3 regions of the Endozoicomonas montiporae CL-33 genome follow, and region 2 is predicted to be linked to each of the others. Evidence: predicted binding sites of a transcription regulator. Region 2 holds the regulator's gene; each other region holds the start of a gene.
What was found. Region 2 encodes FNR, which switches genes on or off when oxygen is low (the NO sensors DNR and NnrR bind a similar motif). Its sites were predicted from a motif close to TTGATNTANATCAA; they were not measured.
Positions count from the first base shown of each region.

Region 1 (2,275 bases), 1.2 Mb from region 2:
ACCCACCAGCACCGAACAACCTGTACCACAGAAACGGCACGCCGCTTTGTCCCACTTAACTTCAGAATCCTTGCTGCTGGCAATCAGCTGGCTGGCAGAAGCCGGTACACTGACCCCGGCCGCCGCAGCGGTAGCAGCTACGGCGCTGCTTTTAATAAAGTCACGACGACTTTGTTTCATGTTTCACTCCCTGAGCAGTGACGTTATTTAGAATTCAGTCTTCAGTTCCCTGATGGGAATACACCAGCGCGGCTGACATCACACCCTGCGTCTGGTTAATACGGCTGATCGTATCGATCATGGTTTTCTCGCCAGCCTGCTCTTCGACAGTGACCACCAGCTTTCCCGTTGGATCCGCTTGATGTACCTCGACACCGGCAAAACCATTCAGAGTGTCTGCAACACTGGCACTGCAACCTGGCAGTGTATGAACCACCAGTCCTGCGATGGTGAAAGCCTTGTCATTGACCGGATCGATAGTAGAGTGCTTCATGGGTGTCGTTGTTTCAGCTCAATGGCAATAACCGGACAGGATGATGAGCATTCACCACAGCCCCGGCATAAATCGGGATTAACATCAGGTTCAGCCATGCCGTTCACACGCAGCCGGAACTCAATCACTTCGTAGTCACAGGTTTCTGCACAGGTACGACAATAAACACCGGCTGTCGCCAGACAGCTTTCACCGATCACAGGCTTGAGTGCCCATGGACTGTTTGAAGAATCGGATAAAGCCCCCACCGGACAAGCCTGCTGGCATTCACCACAGAAACTGCAGAAAGCACTTGAAAAGTCGGCTTCCGGAAAACCACCACTGCCTTGTTTCAACAAATCATTCGGGCAGCGTTCAATACATTCCGTGCACCGTGTACAGGTATCGAGGAATGCTGCCTCATTGATACTCCAGGGTGGACGAACGGTTTGTTCGTGATTAAACCTGCCTCGTAAAAACCGGCGACGGGACAGACTGGCTTGTGACTTCATGATGTTGATACTGAACATTTTGTTCATATATTAATAAGTTTTAAACACCATAAAAGCCCTGAAAAGCGCGCCATACATAGGGGGTAATACCCAGCCATACCTCTTTAGAGGTACATAAAAGCCACTATCAATCCGGCTTGGGTTTGATACACGAAGCTGTCATGCTATTTATGCTTTCTGATAGCCTGTGGACAGGGTTATTAGAGGTACGGCCAACAAATTGACCGTTTATTGACTTGAATCAATTTTGACCAACCACTCTTTAGCCTGGAAGTATGAACCCGTTGTCGTCTCACCCTCTCAGAACCAAAGCACTGGTTGTCATCATCAGTGTTGGCCTGCTGGGATTCACCAGCGTCATGGCCTCTCTCTGGTTTGCCTTGGCGACCAAGTCGGATGCCGAAGCCATTAATGTTTCCGGTTCTCTGCGCATGCAATCCTGGCGACTGTCTGAACAGATCCTCATCCCTGAGCTGACTGATACCGAATCTTTGGGTTTGCTGATTGATATCTACGACAAGAGCATCAACAACCCGTCTCTGACCGTGCTGGCAGAGCTTAATAATCAACTGGGAAAGCGTTATCGGTTGCTAAGGCAGGAGTGGTTCGGCCATATGCGGCCACTGCTGGAGTCTCTGGACTCACACCCGGAGTTTATTCGTTATGTGCCGGATTATGTTGACCGGATTGATGCGCTGGTATTTGCCTTACAAAACGACACCGAGCAAAAACTGAGAACGCTGTTTATTTATACCTTGCTGTCAATGTTCGGCATGTTATGCATTGGTATCGTTGCCATCCGTTATATTGGTAAACACCTGCTGTTGCCTATTGAAGCACTGAGCCTTGCTGCGGAAAGAGTGCGTACAGGGCAGTTCGATGCTGTGGCACTCAACTACAACAACCCGAATGAACTGGGGCAGCTGACCAGCACGTTTAACAACATGGCAAATGAACTCGACCAGTTGTACGGTCAACTGGAAGAACAGGTCAGGCAGAAGACCCAATCTCTGGAAGTGTCAAACACCGCCCTGCAGCTACTTTATGATGCGTCACAGACCATTGGCATCAACCCCTATGACCGGGTAACCCTTGAGTCCCATCTGTCACAGTGGAAAACATTGCTGAATCTCAGAAGCTGTTACCTGTGCATCAACAGCAATGCCGGAAAAATCAGCCTGCGTCGTATTGATCCTGATAATAATCCCGACAATGCATGCTGTCAGCAGAAACAATGTCATCAGTGTCATCCGTCGTCTGTTGACGACCAGCAATTTCCTCTGAGATTCAA
Region 1 is NZ_CP013251.1:2,428,888-2,431,162, reverse strand. It holds gene napA (nitrate reductase catalytic subunit NapA) at 1-180, opposite strand, end outside; gene EZMO1_RS11085 (chaperone NapD) at 215-493, opposite strand; gene napF (ferredoxin-type protein NapF) at 490-1,011, opposite strand; gene EZMO1_RS11075 (histidine kinase) at 1,260-2,275, shown strand, end outside.
Region 1: the regulator FNR is predicted to act here: its motif matches at 1,216-1,229, upstream of napF (ferredoxin-type protein NapF).

Region 2 (2,275 bases):
GATCTGGTAGGGATGGGCGTATCTTCAATCAGCAAGGTAGGAAAAACCTACGCACAGAACCATACAGACATGGCCGAGTATCAATCAGCCATTGATGAAAACCGGCTGCCTTTGCATCGCGGCTTGAAAATGACGAAAGACGACCAGATTCGCCAAAGCGTTATTAACGAGCTGATCTGTCATTTCAGGCTTGAGCCAGCCATGATTGAACAGCAATACGGAATCGATTTTCCGACTTACTTCCTGTCTGAACTGATTAATCTAAAGCCTTTAGAACAAGACGGACTGGTCTCAGTGACACCCGAAGTTCTGGAAGTAACACCGGCTGGCAAGCTGCTGATCAGAAACATCTGTATGGTGTTTGACCGTTATTTTCAGCAGCAAAATAATGTGAAGCATTTTTCTAAAGTTATTTAAGCTCAGACGTTCAAAGGTTAACTCACTTTAACCGGTTAACCTTTGATTCCCCCAAAAACAGTCAGCAAAAACACCGGCACTATGATCAACTGAAGGCAGAGCCACAAGAATATTCCCTCATCAAATCAGCCTTGCCTGACACGTTTTTTACACAATAATTCCATAGAAGCCCCACAGAGCAACACAACAAAACATTGCTCCTGATGAAACCCAGTACAAACCAGTCGCAAAAAACCTGCTCAAAACCCCAAAAAAGAACAAAACATCCACCAACGAGACTAGGCATTAACCGCAACAAAATGCGACTTGCCGAATTAAGTTTAAAAAACGATCAATATCAACATTCGTAGGTCAACACCGCACTTACACTTTCAAAATATTTTCCATAAAATAGTCAGCGTTTTGCATTTAAAGACCTTGAGGGCACTCGATGACGTCCAAGCCCAACGTCCGACAACCAAGCCATGTGGCCTGCAGGGATTGCAGTCTCAGCTCTCTGTGCCTGCCGCTGGCGTTGAGTGTGAAAGATATTGACAATCTGGATCGCATCATTAAACGCGGTCGTCCGCTGAAAAAAGGTGAGCACCTGTTCCTGGAAGGGGATCCGTTTGACAGCGTTTACGCTGTTCGCTCCGGTGCCATCAAAACCTACACTGCTACTAACGAAGGTGAAGAACAGATTACTGCCTTCTATCTGCCAAGCGAAATCCTCGGCCTGAGTGGTATGGACACTGACGTGTATCCGGTATCCGCCCAGGCTATGGAAACCACCATGGTGTGTGAAATTCCGTTTGAGCAGCTGGAGATGCTGTCTGATGACTTCCCGGAGCTGCGTCGTCACCTGATGCGCCTGATGAGCAAAAAGATCAGGGAAGACCAGCAAATGATGATGCTGCTGTCCAAGAAGAATGCAGATGAGCGTATTGCTACGTTCCTGATCAATCTTGCCAGCCGCTTTCGTCGCCGTGGCTTCTCATCCCAGTCGTTCAGACTGTCCATGTCTCGCAATGAAATGGGCAACTATCTGGGACTGGCGGTAGAAACGGTCAGCCGCGTTTTCACACGTTTCCAGAAAAATGGTCTGATTTCAGCCGTTGGCAAGGAAATTGAAATTCGTGATGCAGTTCAACTATGCTCTCTGGCTGGCGGGAAAGCCGCCGATATTGAGCAGATCATTGCAACAAACTGATCTGATGTAATCGGATTCAGGAGCCTGCCGGATTGTTGAGTACTTATGTACACATCCGGCGGTTGCTTCCGTTCCAGCCACCAAACCTCACATCACACGCACAGTAACTGGTTGCCATTTCATGATCATCGACGATTTTTATCTTAAGTCCCAGATTCGCAGCGTTCCGGACTGGCCGAAGCCCGGCGTTCTATTTCGGGATGTCACCACTATTTTTGAAAACCCCAAAGCCTGGCGCGGCGTGATGGACAGTTTTATCCACCGCTACATGGAACTGGATTTCAGCCATATTGGCGCCATGGATGCCCGCGGCTTCCTGATCGGCTCCAACCTCTCCTATGTACTCAACAAGCCACTGGTTCTGTTTCGCAAGAAAGGCAAGCTACCTGCGAAGACCCTCTCTGTGGAATATGATCTGGAGTACGGCACCGCCAGCCTGGAAGTCCACGCCGACAGTTTGCACAAAGGTGATCGCGTTTTATTGGTAGACGACCTGATTGCAACCGGCGGAACCCTTCTGGCTGCAGTTCAGCTGATAGAAAAACTCGGAGCAAAAACCATTGAAGCCGCAGCCATTATGGATTTGCCCGACCTCGGTGGCTCCCGTCGTCTGCAAAATGCTGGCGTTCCCACTTTTTCTTTGTGTGCATTTGAGGGCGAATAATGCTT
Region 2 is NZ_CP013251.1:3,665,313-3,667,587, forward strand. It holds gene hemN (oxygen-independent coproporphyrinogen III oxidase) at 1-417, shown strand, start outside; gene fnr (fumarate/nitrate reduction transcriptional regulator Fnr) at 848-1,606, shown strand; gene EZMO1_RS16790 (adenine phosphoribosyltransferase) at 1,728-2,270, shown strand.

Region 3 (2,275 bases), 2.5 Mb from region 2:
CTGATTGATAACTTTGGCGGCGCCTTCACAGCCACCAAAGCGATTGTTAAAAGTGGCGTCAGGGAAGTCTATTTTCTGGGCGGCCCGGAAGATTCGTACGACAACCAGAAACGTCTGGATGGTTACATTGCTGCTCTGGGCTTTTGTGGCGTTCCGGTTAATCACGACTTTATTCTTGAGTGTGACTTTACCGAGGAAGGCGCTTACCGGAAAATGAGCGCGCTGTTTGATCAGGGAACCATACCTGACGCTATTTTTTCTGCCAATGACGAGATGGCTCTGGGCATTTACCGGGCAGCCCGCGAACGTAATTTGCGCATTCCAAAAGACATTAAAGTCGTAGGCTTCGACAACATTCGTGAGTCTGCCGTTACTACGCCTCCACTGACCACTATTTCTCACCAGCAGTTTGAAATGGGTATCAGTGCTGCCGAAACCCTGTTCCATGCTCTCAAGGGCAATGATGATATAGAGTATATTCGCATTCAGCCCACCAAGCTTATCGAACGGGAAAGCCTGTAGGTTGGGACGAACGAAGTGACCTCCCAACACGGTGACTGTCTTATATCTCCTGAAAAGCCAGTTTGAAGTTAACATGATTTCTACTAACTGGCTCACCGTGTTGGGAGATCGCGTTCCACGCTCGTCCCAACCTACAAGCTGTGCATAAAATGAAGAAAAACAATATTTTCTTACAATTTGTTTAAAACCTTTAACTGAATAAAAAACCCTTTAATTTAAGGGTTTACAGCGTCATTCAAGTACAAAATAGCTTAAATCAACTCAAAATTTCACCATTCATTGATCTATGTCTTACAGGCTGGCACTTCTGTCTCGTTAATATCCCCCCGCATTGGATATAACGCTAGGAAGTGTCTAAGTGAACAAAAAGTTACTGTCACTGATGGTAGCTGGCACACTGTCTCAGGCAGTGAGTGCAGCGCCCATCGAAGCAGCACCGGCTGAAGCGGCTGAAGCTCAGCGCCCGAACATCATTTACATCATGTCCGACGATCACGCAGTTCGCGCTGTTAGCGCCTACGGCGACATCATCGGTGAAATGGCGCCTACGCCAAACATCGACCGAATTGCTGAAAACGGTGCCCGTTTCGACAGTTCTTTTGTAACCAACTCCCTGTGTGGTCCATCCCGTGCGGCCATGTTCACCGGTAAGTTTGGCCACATCAATGGCTTTAACTACAACGGTCAGGTATTTGATGGTTCTCAGGACACATGGACCAACCTGCTGCACGACGAAGGTTACACCACTGCTGCCATTGGTAAGTGGCACATCAACCTGACTCCGGACGGTTTCAAGTTTGACCACTGGGAAATCCTGAACGACCAGGGTGAATACTACAACCCGGACTGGATCACCAAAGACGGCGTGGAAACCGAAATCGGTTACACCACCGACATGATCACCGAAAAGACCATCACCTGGCTGGACTCCCAGCGTGACAAGGACAAGCCTTTTGCCCTGATCATGCACCACAAGGCACCTCACCGTAACTGGATGCCTGCGCCAGAGTACACTCAGCTGTTTGCTGACGTTGAATTCCCGGTGCCTGAAACCTATTTCGACAACTATGAAGGTCGTGTAGCTGCTCAGGGTCAGGAGATGAACATCTACCGTGACGCTCAGGAAGGTCACGACCTGAAGATGACCACCGGTGTTGGCGAAACAGAATGGCGTCAGGACATCTGGCCTCACCTGCTGGAGCGTCTGAGCCCTGAACAGCGCGCCGAGTGGGACGCTGCGTATCAGGAACGCAACGACTACATGAACAAGAACGCTGCCAACTGGTCTGAAGAAGAGATGGCCATCTGGAAGTACCAGCGTTACATGCAGGACTACCTGGCAACTATCCGTTCTGTAGACGACTCTGTTGGTGAAGTTCTGGATTACCTGAAAGCCAACGATCTGCACGAAAACACCATTGTCGTATACACCTCTGACCAGGGTTTCTACCTGGGTGAGCACGGCTGGTTCGACAAGCGTTTCATGTACGAAGAATCTTTCCGTACTCCTCTGGTCATGCAGTACCCGGCTAAAATCAAGCCAGGCACTGTTGTAAACGAGATGGTACAGAACATCGACTACGCGCCAACCTTCCTGGAATATGCTGGCGTTAACGTGCCATCCGACATCCAGGGTGAGTCCATGGTTGACCTGCTGGCAGGTGAAGCAGAAGACTGGCGTACATCCCTGTACTACCACTTCTACGAATTCCCGGCCATTCATAAAGTACAGCGTCACTACGGTGTTCGTGAT
Region 3 is NZ_CP013251.1:779,358-781,632, reverse strand. It holds gene EZMO1_RS03470 (LacI family DNA-binding transcriptional regulator) at 1-522, shown strand, start outside; gene EZMO1_RS03465 (sulfatase family protein) at 881-2,275, shown strand, end outside.
Region 3: the regulator FNR is predicted to act here: its motif matches at 802-815, upstream of EZMO1_RS03465 (sulfatase family protein).